DNA from 3 places in the Micrococcus sp. SL257 genome. Region 1 is predicted to be linked to each of the others. Evidence: riboswitches for the same ligand, from Rfam matches in the RefSeq annotation. Region 1 holds a riboswitch; each other region holds the start of a gene.
The links. A riboswitch is a leader RNA that binds a small molecule or an ion and turns the genes downstream of it on or off. The one in region 1 is predicted to bind thiamine pyrophosphate.
Positions count from the first base shown of each region.

Region 2: linked by a shared signal. The riboswitch ahead of OVA32_RS09185 (FAD-dependent oxidoreductase) and the one ahead of OVA32_RS03595 (thiamine ABC transporter substrate-binding protein) in region 1 are both predicted to bind thiamine pyrophosphate.
Region 3: linked by a shared signal. The riboswitch ahead of thiC (phosphomethylpyrimidine synthase ThiC) and the one ahead of OVA32_RS03595 (thiamine ABC transporter substrate-binding protein) in region 1 are both predicted to bind thiamine pyrophosphate.

Region 1 is NZ_CP113053.1:756,732-764,322, forward strand. It holds gene OVA32_RS03585 (ABC transporter ATP-binding protein) at 1-230, opposite strand, end outside; gene OVA32_RS03590 (ABC transporter permease) at 230-1,960, opposite strand; gene OVA32_RS03595 (thiamine ABC transporter substrate-binding protein) at 1,960-3,024, opposite strand; TPP riboswitch at 3,091-3,196, opposite strand; gene OVA32_RS03600 (AI-2E family transporter) at 3,243-4,529, shown strand; gene OVA32_RS03605 (agmatine deiminase family protein) at 4,495-5,544, opposite strand; gene OVA32_RS03610 (bifunctional proline dehydrogenase/L-glutamate gamma-semialdehyde dehydrogenase) at 5,676-7,591, shown strand, end outside.
Region 2 is NZ_CP113053.1:1,977,922-1,985,512, forward strand. It holds gene lysA (diaminopimelate decarboxylase) at 1-847, opposite strand, end outside; gene argS (arginine--tRNA ligase) at 856-2,526, opposite strand; gene moeB (molybdopterin-synthase adenylyltransferase MoeB) at 2,641-3,837, opposite strand; gene OVA32_RS09175 (thiazole synthase) at 3,834-4,652, opposite strand; gene thiS (sulfur carrier protein ThiS) at 4,656-4,898, opposite strand; gene OVA32_RS09185 (FAD-dependent oxidoreductase) at 4,895-6,064, opposite strand; TPP riboswitch at 6,058-6,188, opposite strand; gene thiE (thiamine phosphate synthase) at 6,210-6,953, shown strand; tRNA gene OVA32_RS09195 (tRNA-Arg) at 7,040-7,112, shown strand; gene thiD (bifunctional hydroxymethylpyrimidine kinase/phosphomethylpyrimidine kinase) at 7,309-7,591, opposite strand, start outside.
Region 3 is NZ_CP113053.1:1,985,690-1,993,280, forward strand. It holds gene thiD (bifunctional hydroxymethylpyrimidine kinase/phosphomethylpyrimidine kinase) at 1-395, opposite strand, end outside; gene OVA32_RS09205 (membrane protein) at 469-1,626, shown strand; TPP riboswitch at 1,689-1,803, shown strand; gene thiC (phosphomethylpyrimidine synthase ThiC) at 1,800-3,605, shown strand; gene OVA32_RS09215 (hypothetical protein) at 3,976-4,896, shown strand; gene OVA32_RS09220 (hypothetical protein) at 4,893-6,029, shown strand; gene OVA32_RS09225 (ABC transporter ATP-binding protein) at 6,029-6,700, shown strand; gene OVA32_RS09230 (DNA-3-methyladenine glycosylase I) at 6,806-7,555, shown strand.

The sequences.
Region 1 (7,591 bases):
ACCGCCGCCACGTCCCGCCCGTCGAGCTCCACCGTGCCCGCCACGACGTCCTCGAGCCCGGCGATCCCGCGCAGGATGGTGGACTTGCCCGAGCCGGAGGCGCCCACGAGCGCCACGATCTCCCCGGCGGCCACGTCCAGGTCCGTCCCCCGCACGGGGGTGGAGCCGTCCGGATAGCGGATCGCCACGTCCCGGAGCCGGAGGGAGGCCCCCGTCGTCGTCGGCGTCATCACAGACCTCCCGCCCCGGCCGGGCCCCGGGGGCGCAGCCGCTCGCACACCAGCATGATCCCGGCGCTCAGCACGGCCAGCACCGTGGCCGCCGCGAGCGCCATCCCGTAGTTGTCCGCGCCCGGCCGGCCCAGCAGCCGGGCGATCAGCACCGGCAGGGTGGGCGCGGACGGGCTCGCCAGGAAGCTCGTGGCCCCGAACTCGCCCAGGGACACCGCGAACGCGAAGCCCGCGGCCACACCCACGCCGCGCGCGAGGAACGGGCCGTCCACCGTGGCCAGCACCCGCCACGGGCCCGCCCCGAGGGTGCGCGCGGCCTCTCGCAGCCGCGGGTCCACCGCCGCGAGCACGGGCACGAGCGCCCGCACCGCGAGCGGCAGTGCCACCACCGCCTGGGCCAGTGGCACGAGCACGCCCGAGGCCGCCAGCTCCGGGAACGCGGCCCGCAGGGACACGACGAAGCCGAAGCCCACGGTCACCGCGGACACCCCGAGCGGCAGGAGCAGGGCGCCGTCGAGGGCCCGCTGGGCCACCAGCGCCGCGCGTGAACGGAAGGGCCGGGTCAGCAGCAGGGCCAGCGGCACGGCCACCACGAGCGTCACGAGCGTGGCGTCCACGGCCACCCGCAGGGACTGTTCGAGCGCCTGGGCCGGCGTCGACCCGCCCACGAACCCGCTGCCCGCGCTCGTGGACAGCAGCCGGTAGTTGCCCAGCCCCCAGCCGTGGCGGGTGTGGAAGGAGCGCACCACGAGCGTCAGGATCGGCGCCACCACGAGCGCCACCACCGCGAGCATCACGGCCACCGGGACCGCGTCCGCGCGCGTGAGCCGGGCCGGCGGCGTCTCCCGCAGGCGCAGCGCCCGCTGGGTGCGCGCCGCCGTCACGCCGGAGACCACGACGGCGGCCAGCACCACCGCGAACTGCAGCACGGAGAACACCGCCGCGGTCCGCAGGTCCAGGTAGACGGAGGTCTGCACCCAGATCTCCGACTCGAGCGTGCCGTAGCCGGGCCGGCCGAGCGTCTGGACGATGCCGAACGCGGACGCGCAGAACAGGAACACCAGCGCCGCGCTCGCGGCGATCGCCGGGGCGAGCTGGGGCAGCGTCACGGTGCGGAACGCCCGCCACGGCGAGGCGCCCAGGGTGCGGGCGGCCTCGGTCTGGCGCGGGTCGAGCGCGTTCCACAGCGCGCCCACCTGGCGCACCACCACGGACACGTTGAAGAAGACCATGGCCAGCACGACGGCGGTGGTCGTCTGGTCCAGCCCGGTGAAGCCGAGCGGTCCGCCGGGGGCGAGCAGGGCGCGGAACGCGACGCCGACCACCACCGTGGGCAGCACGAACGGCACGAGCACGAGGGCGCGGAGCACGGCCCGCCCCGGGATGCGACGCCGGTGCAGCACGAACGCGGTCGGCAGGCCGAGCGCCACCGAGACCACCGTGCCGGCGGCGGCCATGCCGAGCGTCTGGCCGAGGATGCGCCACGTGCGCTCGCGGGCGAGGGTCTCCCTGAAGGCGGTGAGGTCCACGGCGCCGGTGAACGCGTCGGCGTCGCCGCCGATCCCGCGCCAGAGCATGGCCGCCACGGGCCACGCGAAGAAGACGAGCAGGAAGGCGACCGGCAGGACGGCGGCCACCAGCCACCACGGGCCGAGCCCGTCCCCCCGGCCGCGGGCCCGCCGGCGCGGCAGGTCCGTGCCGGGGGCCGCGACCTCGGTGAGCGCGGACATCAGCGCCGGGAGGCCTCGGCCAGGGCGGTCCACTCCTTCAGCAGGTCCTCGCGGCGCTCGTCGATGCGGGCGGGGTCCGGGGTGATGGCGTCCTCGACGAGCGGCGCGTTCTGCGCCCACTCCTCGGGCAGCTGCACCGACTCGTCGATCGGGTACATGTACATCGACTCGGGCAGGGCGGACTGGACCTCCTCGGTGAGCATGAAGTCCACGAACGCCTGCGCGCCCTCGGGGTTCTTCGCGCCCTCGAGCACGCCGGCGTACTCGACCTGCGGGGTACAGGAGTCCTCGATCACCTCGGTCTCGGGGGCGAACGCGGGGGAGGAGGAGTAGGAGAGCACCACCGGGAACCGACCCTTGCCCTCGCCGCCGGAGAAGTCCGAGTTGTAGGCGTCGGACCAGCTGTCGGCGACCTTGCCCCCGTTCTCCATCAGGCCCCGCCACCAGTCCTGCCAGCCGTCGTCGCCGTACTTCTCCGTGGTGGCCGCGAGCAGCGCCAGGCCGGGGGAGGAGGCCACGGGGGAGGTGGCGACCGTCAGCTTCGCGTACTCGGGGTCGTCGAGCTGGTCGATCGAGGTGGGGGCCTCGACGTCGTGGGCCTCGAACCATGCCGGATCCGTGTTGAAGCACACCTGGCCCTGGTCCACCGGGGTCATGCGGTCCTCCACCATCCGGTCCTGTGCGGAGGCGGGCAGGTCCTGCGGGGTGTATTCGGCGACGACGCCCTCGCGGACGAGGCGGTGCGCCGAGTGGTCCTCCACGCCGTAGACGCCGTCCACGGTGGGCTCGTCCTTGGCCAGCAGGAGCTGGTTCACCACGCTGCCGGCGTCGCCGGGGGCCGTCGTCTTCAGGGTGTAGCCGGACTCCTGCTCGAACTTCTGGACGAGCTCCTGGGGCAGGTTGAACGAGTCGTGCGTCATGATCGTCACCGTCGTCGGCTCGCCGCCGGCGCCGGCGGCGGACGACGACGCCCCGTCGCCGGACGAGCCGGACACCGAACAGCCGGTGAGGGCGAGGGCGGCCACTGAGAGGGCGGCGAGGGCGCGGTGCGGGGTGCGGGACATGGCGGTTCTCCTCTGGGACGGCAGAGGGGCCGGGACGAGGCCGCCACCGGAATCCCGGGACGACGTCGACCGGGAGACTCGACTTCCTTCGCCGGTGCGGACCGGAGCAGGTTCGAGGGTCTGCGGCGGACCGCACTCTCAGCGCCGCGCGGGCGCTCCCCTGTCGATGTGGACTGGTCCCGACCCTACCCCGTCCGGCCCGCGCATAGACTGCCCGCGTGAGCGCCGCACAGCCCGCGGGGGTGACCCCGCCGCCCGCCTCGTCCAGCCCCGCCTCCGACTGGGACATCCGCCGCCCCCACCGCATGTGGCCGCGCATGCTGGTGATCGTCCTGACGCTCGCGGGCCTGGTGCTGGTGGTGCAGTTCTTCCAGGGGATCGCCTCCATCGCGGCGCCTGTGTTCCTGGGGCTGAACCTCGTGATCGTGGCCTACCCCCTGCAGGCCTGGCTCATCCGCCGGGGCCTGCACCCCGTGCTCGGGGCCGCCACCACCGTCCTGCTGGTCGTCGCGGTGATGGCCGTGTTCGGGGGCATGATGGTGTGGTCCGGCCTCGAGCTGGTGGCGGAGCTGCCCAAGTACGCGGACCGCTTCCAGCAGATCGTCCTGGACGTCTCGCACTGGCTCAACGAGCGCGGCGTGACCCCGGACATGGTGTCCCAGCAGCTGGCCTCGATCGACATGAGCGCCGTCACCGGGACGGCCGTCAGCGCCATCACGAAGATCGCCACGAACGTCTACGCGGTCTTCGGCCTGCTCGTCACCGTGATCATGGGCATGTTCTTCTTGGCCATGGACTCGATGGACGTCGAACGCCGCGTCCGCCTGCTCAGCACCGCCCGCCACGAGTTCGGCCACGCCCTGGTCGAGTTCGCCCAGGGCGTGCGCCGCTACTGGGTGGTCACCACGGTGTTCGGCCTGATCGTGGCGGTGCTGGACGTGATTGCCCTCATGCTGATCGGCGTGCCGCTCGCGCTCGTGTGGGGCGTGCTCAGCTTCCTCACCAACTACATCCCGAACATCGGCTTCATCATCGGCCTGCTGCCGCCGGCCGTCCTGGGCCTGGCGGCGGGCGGCTGGTCCGACTTCCTGTGGGTGGTGGTCAGCTACTCGGTGCTGAACTTCGTGCTGCAGTCCGTGATCCAGCCCAAGGTGGCCGGCGACGCGATCGGCGTGATCCCCACCGTCAGCTTCCTCTCCCTGCTCTTCTGGGCCTGGGTCCTCGGCCCGCTCGGCGCCATCCTCGCGCTGCCCTGCACGCTGCTGGCCAAGGCCGTGCTGATCGACGCCGACCCGAACGCCCGCTGGATCAACGCGCTCATCGCCTCGGACCTGAAGGGGATGGAGCGCCGTCAGTCCTCGCTCCTGGAACGGCTGCGCCCGGCGGCCTGGCGCTCGGACGCGCACGGGAAGGACGAGGACCGCGCCCCGACGGACGGCGGGGACGACGACGGCCCCGCGACCGACGAGGTCACGGGCGGGGCTGGAGCAGCACCAGGTCGTTGAGCGCGCCGGCCAGCCGCAGCAGCGGCGGGGCGGGGAACGACAGCTGGGGCAGCCCCGGGTGCAGTGCCGCGCACGCGGCGGCTGCGGCCTCCTCGCCCGCGGCGTCCTCGAACGCCGGCCGCAGCACCGCAGCGCCCAGCGGCAGCGTGTCCAGGAGGGAGCGGGGGCCCCGCTCGGCCGGGTCGTACGCGGCGGGCTGCGCCGCCCCGGTCACCGTGCGCACGCGCAGGGGCCGGCCGGCGGCGTCGTCGGCGCCCTGCAGGAAGCGCAGCGCCGCCGCCGCGTAGGGGTGCTCGGGGTGGAACCGGTCGCCGCGCCAGTGCACGGCGGCCTCGCCGTCGCCCCCCAGCCGCACCCACGAGGCCAGGTGGCCGGGCCCGCCCCACGGCCCGGTGTCCGGCCGCGGTGCCGGCGGCACCCACAGCACCCGGGTGATCCCCAGCAGGGCGGCGAACTCGGCGGCCACCTGGCCGGGGGTCCACGCGCCGTTGATCCGCCCGTCCAGCACGGGGTCCGCGGCCACCACGGCCGTCCCCTCGCCGTCGCTCACCCAGGCCCCGCGCGGGGCGCGCAGCAGGGGGGTGAGCAGCGGCAGTCCCGCCGCCTCCGCCACGGCCGTCGCGGCCGCGCCGTCGAGCGGCCCGGTCCCGGTCAGTCCCGCGGCGCTGCGCCAGGCGACGGCGGCCAGGCCCTCGGGGCGGCGGACGAAGCTCGGCCCGGTGCGGCCCAGCAGCGGTGAGCCCACGGGCGCGCGCAACAGGTCCACCTCCGGGGGCACCAGCCGCGCCGCCCCGGCGTCGCGCGGGTGGGCGAGCACGGTGACCGGCAGCACGGCGGCGAGCGTCTCGGCCAGGCCCACGACGGCGTCCCGCGTCTCCTCCAGCAGCGTCGGCACCGGGTGGCGGTGGGGCAGGACGAGCCAGGCCCGCTCGGGCGGGTCCTCGGGTCCGGGCACGGGCACGACGAGGTCCCGGCGCTCCCGCGCGTCGGTGGGGGCGGGGTCGACGGCGGCCATGGCGGACGGGCTCCTGGGAAGACGGCGGCGACGCGCGGGCGCGCGGCGAGGGGATGTCCATCGAGCATAGGCGTCTGACAGGAAGCCGCGGCGGTTTGACCTGTGACCCGGAACACGTGCAGAGTGCGGCCATGACCGCGATGTTCTCCGCCCAGGACCATGACGATCTCGACCGGGTCCTCGGCGCGACCGGCGGGATCCCCGACCCCGCCGACCTGCACGCCCTCGCCGACGATGCCGTCGTGCAGGTGCGGCGCTGGCTCGCCGAGTCCCGGGACCACGAGGCCGACTTCGCGGCCCGCCAGCTGGCGGGCGCCCTGAAGGAGCCGGGCGGCCTCGACTTCATCGTGCGCTTCGTGGACCACGTGGTCCGCCCCGAGGACCCCGCGATCGCCGCCCGGGCGCTGCGGGAGCTCGCCGGCCGCGCCCCCGGCTTCCTGCCCCCGGCCCTGCGCGCCGTCCTCGGCGTCGGCGGCCGCGCCGCCCCGCTCGTGCCGCGCATCGCCGTCCCCACGGCCCGCCGCGTGCTGCGGCACATGGTCTCCCACCTGATCGTCGACGCGCGGGACCGACAGCTCGGCAAGGCCATCGCGGCCCTGCGCGACGAGCACACCTGGCTGAACATCAACCTGCTGGGCGAGGCGATCCTCGGCCAGGGCGAGGCGGACCGCCGGCTCGAGGGCATCGCCGCGCTGATCCGCCGCGACGACGTCGACTACGTGTCCGTGAAGGTCTCTGCCGCCACCGCCCCGCACGCGCCCTACGCGTTCGACGAGGCCGTCGCGGACATCACCGAGCGGCTCACCCCGCTGTTCGAGCTCGCCCGGGATCGGGACACCTTCATCAACCTGGATATGGAGGAGTACCGCGACCTCGACCTCACGCTCAACGTGTTCACCGCCCTGCTCGAGCAGCCGGGCCTGCGCGACTACGAGGCCGGCATCGTGCTGCAGGCCTACCTGCCGGACGCGCTCGCGGCCATGGTGCGCCTGCAGGAGTGGGCCGCGCGCCGCGTCGCCGCCGGCGGCGCCCCGGTCAAGGTGCGCGTGGTCAAGGGCGCCAACCTGCCCATGGAGCGGATGCAGGCCTCCCTGACGGGCTGGCCGCTGGCCACGGTGGGCTCGAAGCAGGAGGCGGACACCAACTACAAGCGCGTGCTCAACTACGCGCTCACCCCGGAGCATCTGGCCCACGTGCGCATCGGCGTGGCCGGGCACAACCTCTTCGACGTCGCCCTGGCCCACCGGCTGATCGAGCGCCGCGGGCTCGACCCGGCCGCGGTGGAGTTCGAGATGCTGCTCGGCATGGCCACCGGCCAGGCCGCCGCCGTCCGGGCCGACGTCGGCGCCCTGCTGCTCTACACGCCCGTGGTGCGGCCCGAGGAGTTCGACGTGGCGATCTCCTACCTCGTGCGCCGCCTCGAGGAGGGCGCCTCCCCGGAGAACTTCATGTCCGCCGTGTTCGACCTGGACGCGGACGCGGACCTGTTCGCCCGCGAGGAGGAGCGCTTCCGCGCCTCGCTGCGCCACCTGGACGCGGCCGTGCCCCGTCCGAACCGCCTCCAGGACCGGTCCCGCGGGGAGGACGGGCCGACCCCCGCCCCCGTGGACGGCTTCGCCAACACCCCGGACACGGACCCCGCGCTGCCCGGCAACCGGGAGTGGGCCCGCCGGATCCTCGCGGCCGTCCCGGGCTCGGACCTCGGGACGGACACCGTCCGCGCCCACCGCGCCACCACGGCCGACGACGCCCGCGCCGCCATCGCCGCCACCGCCCACCCCGGCGCCCGCTGGGGCGCGCTCACCGGCCACGAGCGCGCCGACGCGCTGGACGCCGTCGGACGGGCCCTGCACGCCGGCCGGGCCCGCCTGCTGGAGGTGGCCGCCGCCGAGACCGGCAAGACCCTGGACCAGGGCGACCCCGAGGTCTCCGAGGCCGTGGACTTCGCGCACTACTACGCGCGCCTGGCCCGCGGCCTGGACGCGGTGGAGGGCGCTCGCGCCGTGCCCGTCCGCCTGACCCTGGTGATCCCGCCGTGGAACTTCCC
Region 2 (7,591 bases), 1.2 Mb from region 1:
CCACCCCGTGCTCGGCCTTGACCTCGGCGAGGAACTCGAGCACGCGTCCGGCCGCCAGCCCGAAGCCCTCGGCCTCGAAGATCTGGGACCCGATGTGGCAGTGCACGCCCAGCAGGTCGATCGACTCGGCCGCCAGGGCCGCGGCCACGGCGACGGCGGCCGGCGAGCGGCCGGCCACGTTGCCGTCCCGGTCGGTGGAGGCCGGGGCCAGGGAGAGGCCGAACTTCTGGTCCTCGTGCGCGGTGGCGATGAAGTCGTGGGTGTGCGCGTGCACGCCCGGGGTCAGCCGGAGCATCACGGGGGCGCGGCGGCCGACCTCGGCCGCGAGCGCGGCCAGGTGGGTGAGCTCGTCGAGCGAGTCCACGATGATCCGGCCCACGCCCGCCTCGAGGGCGGTGCGCAGCTCGGCGTCCGACTTGTTGTTGCCGTGCAGGCCGATGTGGGCCGGGTCGACGCCGGCGGCCAGCGCGATCGCCAGCTCGCCGCCGGAGGCGGTGTCCACGCGCAGGCCCTCCTCGGCCGCCCAGCGGGCGGTGGAGAGGGTGAGCATGGACTTGCCGGCGTAGTAGACGTCCGCTCCCCCGCACAGGTCGGCGAACGCGGCGTCGAAGCCCTCGCGGAACGCGCGGGCGCGGGCGCGGAAGTCGTCCTCGTCCACCACGAGCAGCGGCGTGCCGAACTCCGCGGCGAGCGCGCTCGCGCGCAGGCCCTGGACGGTGAGCTCGCCGTCGGCGGCGCGGTCCACGCCGGCGGCCCACAGGCCGGGCACGAGCGCGTCCGGGTCCCCCGGCGCGGGGAGCCAGGCGGGGGCGAGCGGGGAGGCGGGGGCGGGCTGCGGCGTCGTCATCCGGGCGCTCACATCTTCTCCGGGGCGGTCACGCCGAGCAGGCCGAGACCGTTGGCCAGCACCTGGGCGGTGGCGTCGTTGAGCCACAGGCGGGTGCGGTTGAGGGTCTCCACGGGACGCGGCGTCCCGTCGTCGGTGGGCATGGGCACGATGCGGCAGGCGGCGTACCACGAGTGGTAGGCCCCGGCGATCACCTCGAGGTGGCGGGCCACGCGGTGGGGCTCGCGCAGGCGCGCCGCCGCGCCGACGACGGCCGGGAACTCCGCCAGCTGGGCCAGCAGCTCCGACTCGGTGGCGTGGGTGAGCAGGGCGGCGTCGAACTCGGAGCGGTCCACGCCGTGGGCCTGCGCGGTGCGCGCCGCGCCCGAGGCGCGGGCGTGGGCGTACTGCACGTAGTAGACGGGGTTGTCGTTCGTGGCGGAGCGCAGCAGCTCGGGGTCGATCGTCAGGGGCGAGTCCGCGGGGTAGCGGGCCAGGTCGTAGCGCAGGGCGTCGCGGCCGAGCCACTCCACGAGGTCCTTGAGCTCGATGATGTTGCCGGCGCGCTTGGAGAGCTTCGCGCCGTTGACCGAGATGAGCTGGCCGATGAGGATCTCGATGTTCGTCGCCGGGTCGTCGCCGGCGGCGGCGGCGATCGCCTTGAGGCGGTTCACGTAGCCGTGGTGGTCGGCGCCGAGCAGGTACACCTTCTCCTCGAAGCCGCGGTCGCGCTTGTGGAGGTAGTAGGCGGCGTCGGCGGCGAAGTAGGTGGGCTCCCCGTTGGCGCGGATGAGCACGCGGTCCTTGTCGTCGCCGAAGTCGGTGGTCTTGAGCCACACGGCGCCCTCGCGGTCCTCGATGTGGCCCTGCTCGCGCAGCCGCTGCACGGCCTGGTCGATCGCGCCGGAGTCGTGGAGCGTCTGCTCCGAGGTGAACACGTCGAAGTGCACGTCGAAGGCGGCGAGCGTGTCCTTGATGTCCTGCATCTGGAGCCGGTACGCGGCCTCGCGGACCACCGGGCGGGCGGCCTCGTCCGTCAGCTCGCGCACGTCCGGGTGCTCGAGGGCGACGGCGTCGGCCAGCTCCTGCACGTACGCGCCCGGGTAGCCGCCCGCGGGGACGTCGCGGCCGTGCAGGCGGGCGAGGACCGAGTCGGCGAACACGTTCATCTGGTTGCCGGCGTCGTTGACGTAGTACTCGGCGGTGACGTCCGCGCCGGAGGCGCGCAGGAGGCGGGCGATCGCGTCGCCCAGCGCGGCCCAGCGGGTGTGTCCGATGTGCAGCGGGCCGGTGGGGTTGGCGGAGACGAACTCCATGTTCACGGTGTGCCCGGCCAGGGCGTCGTTGCGGCCGTACTCCGGGCCGGCCTCGACGATCTCGCGGGCCAGGGCGCCGGCCGAGGCCGCGTCCAGGGTGACGTTGAGAAAGCCGGGGCCGGCGACGTCGACGGCGGCGATGCCCGGCTTGTCGGTCAGGCGCTCGGCTACGAGCCCGGCGAGGTCGCGCGGGGCCATCCCGGCCTTCTTGCCCAGCTGGAGGGCGACGTTGGTGGCCCAGTCGCCGTGCTCGCGGCTGCGGGGTCGCTCCACCTTCACGCGCGCGGGGGTGATCTCCTCCCGCAGCGCGGCGGGGAGGTCACCGGCATCGACGGCGTCGGTGAGGACAGCGGACAGCAGGGCGGAGAGGTCTTCGGGCTTCACCCGCGCAAGTCTACGGAAGGGCCGCCGCGCCCGTGCGCGTGCGAACGAACCCTGCGAGATGGCCCCCTCCGGCCCGCGGTGGGGGCCATCTCGCAGGGTTCGTCGGGGTGGGGGTCAGGCGGGCCAGGCGGCGAGGCCGCCGGCGAGGGACAGGACGCGCCCGCCGGCGCTCGGGTCGGCCCCGACGACGGCGTCCCGCGCCCGGGCCGACCGGGCTCCGGCGGCGCAGTAGACCACCAGGACGCGGTCCTGCCCGGGCGCGAGGGCCGCCGGCTCCGCGAGGACGGCCTCGAGCGGGACGTGCCGATCGGCCACCGTCGCGGGGGCCTCAACCCGGCGCAGGCGGCGCTCCCAGTCCTCGCGGACGTCGAGCAGGGTGAGGGACGCGGCCCGGGCGGGGTCGGCGAGCAGGGCGGCCAGCGCGGCGGGGGCGATCTCCCCGCCCGCGGCGCCGCACGCCTCCGCCGAGCCGGGGGCGCCGGCGTCGTCCGGGCGGGGGGCCTGGTCCGCGTGGGCGGACAGGTCCGTCACGGGGGTCCGCTCGGGGTCGGGCACGAGCCGCAGCTCACGGAAGCGCATCGTCAGGGCGTCCACGGAGAGCAGCCGCCCGACCAGGGGCTCACCCACCCCGGAGAGCAGCTTGATCGCCTCGGCCGCCATGAGGGAGCCGATGATCCCGGGCAGCACCCCGAGCACTCCGGCCTGCGCGCACGAGGGCACCTCGCCGGGTTCGGGCCGCTCCGGGAACACGTCCCGGTACAGCGGCCCGCCCGGGGCGAACACGCTCACCTGCCCCGCGAACCGCAGGATCGCGCCCCACACCACGGGCACGCCCGCGATCTCGCACGCGTCGGCCACGAGGTAGCGGGTCGCGTAGTTGTCCGTGCCGTCGAGCACGAGGTCCACGGCGCCGACCCGTTCGAGCGCGTTGGCCGCGGTCAGGCGTTCGCGGTGCTCGACCACGCGCACCTCGGGGTGCAGGCCGCGCATCGTCGCGGCGGCGGAGGCGGTCTTGGGGCGGCCGAGGTCCGCCTCGGCGTGGATCACCTGGCGGTGCAGGTTGGAGCGGTCCACCATGTCGTCGTCGATCACGTGGACCTCCCCCACGCCCGCGGCGGCGAGGTAGGTCAGCACGGGCGCCCCGAGGCCGCCGGCGCCGACCACGAGGACGCGGGAGCGCAGCAGCGCCAGCTGGGCCTCGGGGCCGAAGCCGTCCAGGCTCAGGTGGCGGGCGAAGCGCTCCAGCTGGGTGTCGGACAGCGCGGTGAGGTCGCGGGGCTCGCGGGCGGCGGGGTCCAGGGCGGCGGTCACCGCTCGTCCTCCTCGGCCGTGACCCGCCCGGCCATCGGCGAGGAGGCCAGGGCGTGCTCGCGGCGCGGGATGCGCCCGGCACGGCGGGCGTGGAAGCCCGCCTCGAGCGCGAGCCGGCACGCGTGGGCCATGCGGGCGGGCTCGGCGGCGCGCGTGATCGCCGAGGCGGCGAGCACGGCGTCGCAGCCGGCCTCCATCGCCAGGGCGACGTCCGAGGCGGTGCCCACGCCGGCGTCGAGCACGATCGGCACGGAGGCGCGGGAGACGATCAGCTCCAGGTGTGCGCGGTTGAGGATGCCCAGCCCCGAGCCGATCGGCGAGCCCAGCGGCATGACGGCGGCGGCGCCGGCCTGCTCGAGGCGCAGCGCCATGGCGGGGTCGTCCGAGGTGTAGGCCAGGACGGTGAAGCCGTCGGCGGCGAGCCGCTCGGTGGCCTCGAGGGTCTCGACGACGTCGGGCAGCAGGGTGCGCTCATCGGCGATGACCTCGACCTTCACGAGGTCGGTCTCGAGCGCCTCCCGGCCGAGCCGGGCGGTGAGCACGGCGTCCCGGGCGGTGTAGCAGCCGGCGGTGTTGGGCAGCACGTCGATGCCGAGGCGGTCCAGCAGCGCGACCAGGCCGTCACGGGTGTCCGCGGACCAGCGGCGCAGCGCCACGGTGGTGAGCGTGGTGCCGGAGGCGACGAGGGCGCCCTCGAGGGCGGTCAGGTCGGTGATGCCGCCCGTGCCCATGATGAGCCGGGAGGCCAGGTCGTAGCCGCCGATCCGCAGCGGCGGGATCGCGGGGGCGGCGGGCGGGGTGCGGTGCTCGGCCATCGCTCAGCCCCCCTGCACCGCGGTGACGACGTCGACCTCGTCCCCGGCGGCCAGCTCCCGGGTGGCCCAGGCCGACCGGGGCACGACCTCGCCGCCGACCGCCACGGCCACGCCGAGCCGCCGCCCATCCGCGGCGGCGCCGTCCTCGCCGATCGCGCGCCCGGTGACGTGCGCGACGACGTCGCGGACGGTGGCCACGGCCAGCTCGGCGGGCTCTCCGTTGAGGGTCAGGGGGAGGGTGCTCATGCGATCTCCTTCAGGCGGGCGTGCAGCAGCTCGAGGATCCGCCCGGCCGCCCAGGGGGCGAGCAGGATCCCGTGACGGTGGAAGCCGGTGGCGACGACGGCGCCCGGAGCCTCGGGCACGGCGAGCACGCGCGGGGCGTCGTCGGGGGTGCCGGGGCGGGCGGCGGTGGTGATCTCGACCAGCTCGCACTCGCGGACGGCGGGCAGGATCGCGGCGGCGTCGGCGAGCAGGTCCAGCACGGCCCCGGCGGAGGTGCCGGCCAGGCCGTCCTCGCGGGCCGAGGCGCCGACCACGAGGGTGCCGTCCGCGCGGGGCACGAGGTAGACCTGGCGCCCGTGGACGAGGCCGCGGACGGTGCGGGTGATCAGGTGCGACTCCCCCGGCAGCAGCTGCTCGGGGCGCACCCGCAGACGCAGCACGTCGCCGTGGACGGGGCGCAGCGGGACCTCGACGGCGGTGGCCGCGCCGCCGATCCCGCGGTGGCCCAGGCCCGCGGCGAGGACCGCGCCGTCGGCGGTGAGGACGCCCCCGTCGGCCAGCGTGAGGCGCACCCCCTCGCCCTCCGGGCCGGCGGCGGTGACGCGTCCGGCCACGAACCGGGCGGCGGGTCCGGCGCCGACCGGGAGCGGGCCGCCGTCGGGTCCGGTCTCGGCGCGCAGGGCGGCGACGCAGGCGGCGGCGAGCCGTCGCGGGTCCACCTGATGGTCGTCCGGGGCGTCGAAGCCGGCGGCCAGGCCCGGGGCCAGGGCGGGCTCGGCGCGGCGCAGCGCGCGGACGGAGACGGGCTCGACCCGGCGACCGAGGATCGAGGCGTGCTCGAGCACGTGGTCCCAGGCGCGGGCGTCCGAGGGGTCCGCGGCCACGATCCAGGCGCCCTGTGCGAGGAAGCCCGTCTCCACATCGGTGAAGGCGGCGAGCAGGTCCACGAGGGCCGGGTAGGCCTCCCAGCCGGCCTGCAGCAGCGGGGCGAGGTCGTCCTGGCTGAACTGGGTCTCGGCGAGCGGCGCGAGCATCCCCGCCGCGGCGTGGGTGGCCCCGGCCACGGCGTGCGGGCGCCCGGCGGCGTCCAGCTCGGGGGCGATCAGGGTGACGGCGTGGCCTGCGGCACGCAGACGCACGGCGGCGGTGAGGCCGATGATCCCGGCCCCGACGACGGCCACGTGCACGGACCGGTCCTCCTCACGGCGGCATGACCCGCATCGAGTGGTGATGGTCGGCCGCGCCGGCGCGGTGCGCCCCTGCGGCCCTCTCAGCCCGGCGTGTGCGGCCCGGGCTCCCATGGAACAGCGGCCAGTCTGCCACAGTGGGCGCATGCACTCCCCCGATCCGCTCCTGATGACCGCGGCCGGCCGCGACGACGGCGGCACCGGCCCCGGCGCGCGCCGCCGCGCCCGCCTCGCCGCCTCCCGGCTGTACGTCTGCACCGACCTGCAGCGGTTCCTGCGCCCGGACGGCACGCTCGACACGGCCGCGTTCGCCGACTTCTGCGCGGCGGCGTTCCGCGGCGGAGTAGACGTGATCCAGGTGCGGGACAAGGCCGTGGACGTGGCGGTCGAGCTGGCCGCGTTCGCCACGCTCGTCCCGCTGGCCCGGGAGCACGGGGCGCTCTCGGCCGCCAACGACCGCGCCGACGTCGCCGCCCTGGCCGGGGTGGACGTGTTCCACACGGGCCAGACCGACCTGACCACCGCGCAGTGCCGCGCCCTGCTGGGCCCGGACGTGGTGCTCGGCCGCTCGTGCCACACCGAGGCGCAGGTGCGCGGCGCCCGCGCGGAGGACGGCCTGGACTACTTCTGCACGGGGCCGGTGTGGGCGACGCCCACGAAGCCGGGCCGGGCCGCCGTCGGACTGGAACTGCCGACCCTCGCCGCACGCCTGGACGCGGAGGACCCGGCGGGGGCGCGGCCGTGGTTCGCCATCGGCGGCGTCGACGCGGACCGGCTGCCCGAGGTCCGCGCGGCCGGGGCGGAACGGATCGTGGTGGTCCGCGCCGTGACGCAGGCCGAGGACCCCGAGGCCGCGGCCCGGACCCTGCGCGCGGGCCTGCCCGGCTGACGCGCCCCGCGGGGAGGTCACGGACGGGCCGTCCTGATGGTGTAGAGTCGACGAGTCCGCAACGCGCTCGACGCGTCGCGACCCCCGCCTCCGTAGCTCAGGGGATAGAGCGTCTGCCTCCGGAGCAGAAGGCCGCAGGTTCGAATCCTGCCGGGGGCACGAGCGAACAGAGCCGGACCCCCGTGGCGACACGGTGGTCCGGCTCTTCTGGGTTCTGCGGACCCGGACGCTCGAGCGGAGCGGGAGGTCCGGGTCACCGGCATTCGAGGCGGGAAATCGACCTCATGGGACGTCCCGAGGTGCGTATTCGCCGGATTTCCCGCCTCGAACGTGTCGAAGCCCGGAGGTCCCGCCCTCAGCCCCGCTGCGCATGACCGTGGTCGACGGGCCCGTGCCACGTCGGCCGCGAGGCGTCCCCGACCGCGAGCGCCTCCCCCGCCCGCATCGCGTCGGCCAGCCACGGCTTGGCCCGCTCGAGTGCGTCGTCCCAGCTCAGGCCCGCCCCGGCCAGCGTGGCCAGGGCCGAGGAGAGGGTGCAGCCGGTGCCGTGCGAGGCGCGGGTCGTCACGCGCGGGCCGCGCACCTCGTGCACGGCCCCGCCCACGCGCACGACGGCGTCCGGCACCTCCGCCGCTGCG
Region 3 (7,591 bases), 1.2 Mb from region 1:
CGGGCCCACGCGGCGCGCCCGTCGTCGTCGCCGACCGCGGTGAGGGCGTCCCCGCTCGAGGCCACCATGACCGGGTCCAGCACGACGACGGCGGGCCGGGTCTCCTCGAGCCAGCCGGCGACGGCCCGCATGAGCTCCACCGTGCCGAGCATGCCGATCTTCACGGCGTCCACGGCGATGTCGGCGGCGACCGAGTCGAGCTGGGCGCGCACCACGTCCACCGGCAGCGGGTGGACGGCCTGCACGCCCTGCGTGTTCTGGGCGGTGATCGCGGTGATCGCGGTCATCCCGTAGCCGCCCCACGCGGCGATGGTCTTCAGGTCGGCCTGGACACCGGCGCCGCCGCCGGAGTCGGAGCCGGCGATGCTGAGCACACGGGGGACGGCGGGGGTCATGCGGGGGCTCCTTCGGGTCGGGGCGGATCGGCCGCCCGGGCCGGGCCGATCCCGCCCATGAGAATGTAGTCGCATGTCCCACGTCACAGAGAGCTCCCCCGCGCACCCCGGCCGAGCCGAGGAGTCGGCGCCGCTGCGGCCGACCTCCCCGCTCGGGATCGCCGCCACGTTCATCGGCACCACCATCGGCGCCGGGTACGCCTCGGGCAACGAGATCCTGCAGTACTTCGTGAGCTTCGGCCTCTGGGGCGGCACGGGGGCGCTCGTGATCGCCGGCGCGCTGTTCTTCCTGCTCGCGGTGATCGTGCTGCGGCTGGCGCAGAAGCTGCGGACCACGGACATCCACCGGATCGTGAACCCCACGACGTCGCGCGTGCCCACCTGGTTCGCGGACCTGTGCATCACCACGTCCCTGCTGGGGACGCTGGTGATCATGCTGGCCGGGGCCGGGGCGGCGGTGCACACCGCGTTCGGGCTGCCCTCGCTCGTGGGCTCGCTGGTGATGGCCGCCGTCTGCGTGGTCTCGGTGCTGGCCGGCATCACGGGCCTCGTGCGCGTCCAGGCCGTGGTGGTCCCCCTGATCATCGTGGTCGCCGTCGGCGTCGCGGTGTGGGGGTTGGCGAACCCGGGGGCCGCGGTGGACGACGTCGCCGCGCTCGTGACCTCGTCCCCGCTGATCAACCAGTGGTGGCTCTCGGGCGTGCTGTACGTGGCCTTCAACATCCAGCTGGCCTACGCGGTGCTCGCCCCGATCGGCGAGGAGAGCTCCTCGTCGGGCCGCTCCCTCGTCGCCGGGGCCGGGCTCGGGGCACTGGGCCTCGTGGTGATGGCCGGCGCGGTGATGGCCGCGCTGACCGTCCACGCCCAGCTCATCGGCCGTGCCGAGCTGCCCATGGTCGAGCTGGCCGCGATGATCGGCGGCTGGGCCGCCCTGCTGTACACGGTCGTCCTGCTGCTGGCGCAGTTCACGACGGCGGTCTCGTGCCTGTACGGCGGTGTGGAGCGGATCGCCCTGCTGTCCTCGATGCGCCGCGTGCCGGGCTGGGCCATCGCCGTCGTCACTGCCCTGGCCGCCACCCTGCTCTCGAGCGTCGGCTTCTCCGACCTCGTGGGCACCGTCTACCCCGTCCTCGGGTACGCCGGCATCGTCATCATCGTGATGCTCATCGTGACGTGGATCGTCGAGCGCACCACGGTGCGCCGGCGGGCGGCCCGCGCGGCGCGCGCCTGAGCGGCCCGCCGCATGGCCGCTGCCGACGGCGGTGAGGCCCCGCAGGGGACGTGCTAGGGTCGCTCGCATCCCACGGGAGCCCCACGGCACGGGGCTGAGACCGGGCTGACGCCGCCCGGAGACCGTCTGAACCTGTCCGGGTCATTCCGGCGAAGGAAGAAGGAGCCGCGGCCATGTCCGTTTCCGAGCACACCCCCCTGCCCGCAGCCGAGTCGACGGCCGAGGTCGTCGCCGAGGAGAACTACCCCACGCACCGTCTGGGCTGGCTCGAGGATGCCGAGCACGGCATCCGCGTGCCCGTCACCGAGGTCCACCAGGACGACTCCCCCGACGGCACGCCCAACGCGCCCCTGACCGTCTACCGCACCATGGGCCCGGGCTCCGTGCCCGAGCGCGGCCTGCCCGCCCAGCGCGCCGAGTGGATCCGCGCCCGCGGCGACGTCGAGGAGTACGAGGGCCGCGAGCGCGACCTGCTCGACGACGGCCGCTCGGCCGTGCGCCGCGGCGCCGCCTCGCAGGAGTGGGCCGGCGAGCGCCGCGCCCCGCTGCGCGCCAAGGAGGGCGCGCGCGTCACCCAGATGCACTACGCCCGGCGCGGCGAGATCACCCCGGAGATGCGCTACGTCGCCCTGCGCGAGGGCGTGGACGTGGAGCTGGTGCGCTCCGAGGTCGCGGCCGGCCGCGCCATCATCCCGGCGAACGTGAACCACCCCGAGTCGGAGCCGATGATCATCGGCAAGGCGTTCGCCGTGAAGGTCAACGCGAACATCGGCAACTCGGCGGTGACGTCGTCGATCGCCGAGGAGGTCTCGAAGCTGCAGTGGGCCACCCGCTGGGGCGCGGACACCGTGATGGACCTGTCCACGGGCGACGACATCCACACCACCCGCGAGTGGATCCTGCGCAACTCCCCCGTGCCGATCGGCACCGTGCCGATCTACCAGGCCCTCGAGAAGGTCGGCGGCGACCACCAGGCCCTGACCTGGGAGATCTTCCGCGACACCGTGATCGAGCAGTGCGAGCAGGGCGTGGACTACATGACCGTGCACGCCGGCGTGCTGCTGCGCCACGTGCCGCTGTCCGCGGACCGCGTGACCGGCATCGTCTCCCGCGGCGGCTCGATCATGGCCGGCTGGTGCCTGGGCCACCACAAGGAGAACTTCCTCTACGAGAACTACGACGAGCTCTGCGAGATCTTCGCGCGCTACGACGTCGCGTTCTCCCTGGGCGACGGCCTGCGGCCGGGCTCCGTGGCCGACGCCAACGACGCCGCCCAGTTCGCCGAGCTCGACACGCTGGCCGAGCTGACGGAGCGGGCGTGGGCGTACGACGTCCAGGTCATGGTGGAGGGCCCCGGCCATATCCCGTTGCACCTGGTGCGGGAGAACGTGGAGCGCCAGCAGGAGCTGTGCAAGGGCGCCCCGTTCTACACGCTCGGCCCCCTCGTCACGGACATCGCCCCGGCGTACGACCACATCACCTCGGCCATCGGCGCCACCGAGATCGCCCGCTACGGCACCGCGATGCTCTGCTACGTCACGCCCAAGGAGCACCTGGGCCTGCCGAACCGGGACGACGTGAAGACGGGTGTGATCACCTACAAGATCGCCGCGCACGCCGCCGACGTCGCCAAGGGCCACCCCGGCGCCCGCGACCGCGACGACGCCCTGTCCAAGGCGCGCTTCGAGTTCCGCTGGCGCGACCAGTTCGGCCTCGGCCTGGACCCGCAGCTCGCCGAGGAGTACCACGACGAGACGCTGCCGGCCGAGCCCGCCAAGACCGCCCACTTCTGCTCGATGTGCGGGCCGAAGTTCTGCTCCATGCGCATCAGCCAGGACATCCGCAGCGAATTCGGCGGCGCGTCCGAGCAGGCGCGGATCGCCGAGGCCGGCATGGCCGCCAAGTCCGCGGAGTTCCGGGCCGCCGGCGGGTCCGTGTACCTGCCCGAGCCGACGATCCGCACCGCCTCGGACGCCTGAGGCCGGGACGCGGGGTGAGGTGGGGCGGGATGGCCCGCCCCTGCGCCACCTGACGATCGCGTCATGACCTGAGGGCCGCCACCAGGTCATGACGCGATCGCCAGGACAAGGCCCTCCGGGACGGCGAAGGCGCGGCCCCACGGACGGGGCAGTGCGCTCGGTGGTCGATCGAGTGGTGATGCCTCTTGACTCACACACACTGGGCTCACTATTCCGGCAGGCCCCCTGTGATGCGTGTCCCATCCGCCCACAGGAATTGAGTGGAGGGAATATGACGTGAAAGTCGACATGACCCCGCCGGTCCGCACCCCAGGGGCACTTCCCAGGTGAGGCATCATCCAGCCGCTCAGCTCTCCTCGGGCCAGCCGTGATGACCCGGATGCTCGTCTCGAGATTCCTCCTTCTCCTGATCACGCTCGGAACAGCAGCGCTCCTCGCGTCCTACGTCGGGGTGGAGAAGGAGGACCGCTGGCGCATGGACGGCACGGTGTACGAGATCTCGGCATTCCCCGCTAGCGAGGCCTGGCCCATGATCCGGACGTCGCTGACGGGCCCGGACTCCGGCTCCGCGGCCACCTCCACGAACCCCCACGTGACGGCCCTCGCCGGCCGACCTGCTCTGGGCGTGCTCCCGGACGGCGTCGCCCCGACCGCGGTCGTCCCCAGCACCTCCCCCTTCGCCGCACGTGCCGCTGCGGGCGAGCTGAGCTGGCCGGACGTCGATCGGGTCGTCGTCCGAGACCTCTCCTCCGCGCCGGATCGCGCCGCCGAAGCAGACCTCCTGGTCCCGTTCCTAACACCCGACAGTTCGTCCCTGACAGGTGTGATCGGCGGCTCACCGGCCCAGCTCGGCGAGCTCGTCCAATCGCTGCGGCGGGCCGGTGTCGTCGTCGACGTCGTCCCGCTCCCGCCGCCGTGGGAGGCAGCGATGCGACGCAGTGTCCATGTGCCCCTGCTCGCCGTGCTCGCCGGCTTCGCCCTGCTGGGCGCACAGGTCGTCTGGCGCACGACCCTGCGCAGTCGACTGCTCCCTGCCGTCACCTCGCACCGCCTCGTCGGTGCCTCCCCGCTGCGAGCGGCCCGGCTCGGTGTCCGGCCCGCCATGCTCGCCTGGGCGACCGCCGCCGCGAGTGCCGGCGGAGTCTGGCTCGTGGCATGGCCCCGGTGGGACGCGGAGATCGGGCTCACGGGGGACACCGCTCTCCTCTGGTCCGCCGTGCTCGTCGTGGACGCCATCCTCATCCTCAGCACGACCCTGTCCACCCTCTGGGTCCGAAGGGCACACGCATGACGGCAGCCATGCGGGCCGTTGCGGACGGCCTCCGCGACCTGTTCGACACGCCCGGACTGCTGTTCCTGTCCCTGCTGCACACGACCGTGGCGTCGGTCGTGTTCGGACTGGCCCTGGGCGTCGCCGGCGGGGTGACCACGGCGCTCGAGGTGCTCGAGGACGCCGAGTCGTCGGGCCTGGTGACAGCCAGGATCCTGGACCCCGCCGTCACGACCGACCTCCACCCCCGCGCCGTCGACACCGTTTCCCGGGCGTTCGCCGCCCATGTCGACGGAGTCGACCCCCGTGCCTTCCTCGTGACGGACGCCATCGGAATCGAGGACCCCCGGCTGCAGGGGGCGGTCATCGCCACGCCTGGTCTGGCCCGGGAGTTCGGCGCCGCTGCTGCCGTCAGTCCCGCCGAGGGTGTGTACTTCGCTCCCGCCGCGATCACCTCCGGGGCACCGGGCGGCACCGTGTACGTGGGGTCCACACCCCACAGCTATGCCGGCCCACTCCCCGGGGACGCGGCCGCGCCGCGGGCCGACGGATCCCTCTGGCCCCTGGGTGAGTCGCCCGTCATCGTCACCAGCACGACGACCATGGCCGGCCTGATCGAACCGGCCCAGCTCGCGGCGGTCTACGGTTCCGTCGTGGCACGCCAGGACGCGGCCTCCGAGGTGAGAGCGGCACTCGACGTCCTCGAGGACGAGACGGGCGTGGTCGCCGAGTTGGCCCCGATCGCCTCGGCCAGGTCTCCGATCGCCCGAGAAGCCCGCGGTGCCGCGCTCATGGTCACCGCCTACACCGCCGGGCTTGCCAGCGCCGTCGTGACGGTGGTGAGCCTCCTGACGACCATGACCCGTCGACTCACGCCCACGTGGCTGGCGCACCTGACGGTCGGGGCGCCCAGACGACTGATCCGGCTCCGGATCGCCACATCCGTGGCCGCGGTATGGGGCATTCCGGCCGTGCTCGGATCGTTGCTCGGCCTCGGCATCGCCTCGGAAGCGGGCGGACTGCGTCCGGCGCCTGCCGTCGTCGTGGTCGGGCTGGCGGTCGTCTTGGCGATCGCCGCTGCGTGCACCCGTCATCCCCTCCGCCAGCTGCACCGGGCCGTCCGCACGGCGGCACTCGTCGAAAGGACCGTGTGATGTCCCTGCTCACCGTGCACGACGTACACCGCTCCTACCGCGGCCCCGCCGGGGATGTCCCCGTGCTCCGCGGCGTCTCGCTCCAGGTCCCCGGGGGCGGCGTCCATGCGATCATGGGACCCTCCGGGTCCGGCAAGTCGACCCTGCTGCGGCTCCTCGCCTGCCTTGACACACCGGACGCCGGGAGCATCCGTGTGGCCGGGCGGAGCCTGCCGGCACCGTGGTCGTCCGACGGCGACGCCTACCGGAACCGGACGTGCGGCATCGTGCTCCAGGACCATCTGCTCATCGATCGGGCGACCGCCGTGGACAACGCGGCCCTGCCGCTGCTCTACGCGCGGCCGCGCACCTCGAAGCGGGAGCGCCGCACCATGGCCGCCGAGCTTCTGACGCGGCTCGGACTCGGAGACCGTCTCCACCACCCCGTCGGCCGACTCTCCGGCGGCGAGCGCCAGCGTGCGGCCATCGCCCGGGCCGTGATCATGGGGCCCTCCCTGCTGCTCGCCGACGAGCCGACGGGCGCCCTGGACGAGGAGCGCACCGACGAGGTGATGGGGCTCTTCCGCTCCATGTCCCAGCCGGAGCGGGCGATCGTGGTCGTCACGCACGACCCCGCCGTGGCGGCCCGGTGCGACCACACGTGGCGGCTGCGGGCCGGGCGGCTCGAGTGACGAGGTCCGACCGTGCCTCCTGCACAGGTGTCGGCAGACGGCGTTGCGTCCCCGGGCGTCGCGTTCCGGCTCCGGATGTCCGGGGCCGCTCCTAGGCTCGGATGCATGAGCGCGCACCACGCCGACGACGGCCTCCCCGTCCCCGTCTCCACCCTCGCCGAGGACCCACCGGCGGGCGGGCGACAGGCGCCGCCGAGTGGCGTCGTCGTGGGTGAGGACGGGCGGGCCCGCCCGCCGTGGGCGGCACGGGATCCGCTGCTGCGGGAGTACTACGACACGGAGTGGGGCCTGCCCGTCACGGACGAGCGGGGCCTGTTCGAGCGCCTCGTCCTCGAGGCGTTCCAGTCGGGCCTGAGCTGGCGGACCGTCCTGGCCAAGCGGCCCCGGTTCCGGGAGGTGTTCGCGGGCTTCGACGCGGACGCCGTCGCGGCGTTCGGGGACGCGGAGGTCGAGGCGCTGCTGGCGGACCCCGGCATCATCCGGAACCGGCGCAAGATCGAGGCGGCGATCGCGAACGCGCAGGCCGTCGTCGGGATGCGCGGCGAGCGGTTCACCCCGCTGCACCCGGGCTCCCCCGGCGCGGGCCCCGCCTGGCACGGCGACGGCGACCGGCCGGCCCGCGGTCTGGCGGGGCTGGTCTGGGCGCACCAGCCTGCCGCGACCCCACGGCCGGAGACGGTGGCGCAGGTCCCCTCGGCCTCGGAGGAGTCGCGCGCGCTCGCGAGGGCGCTGAAGGCGCACGGCTGCCGATTCGTGGGGCCGACCACGTGCTTCGCCCTGATGGAGGCCGCCGGGGTCGTGGACACCCACCTTCTCGGCTCGTGGCGAAGAGGGGCGTCCGGGATCTGGGAGTGAGCGGGGGCCTCCGGCAGGATGGGGAGCTCAACGCAG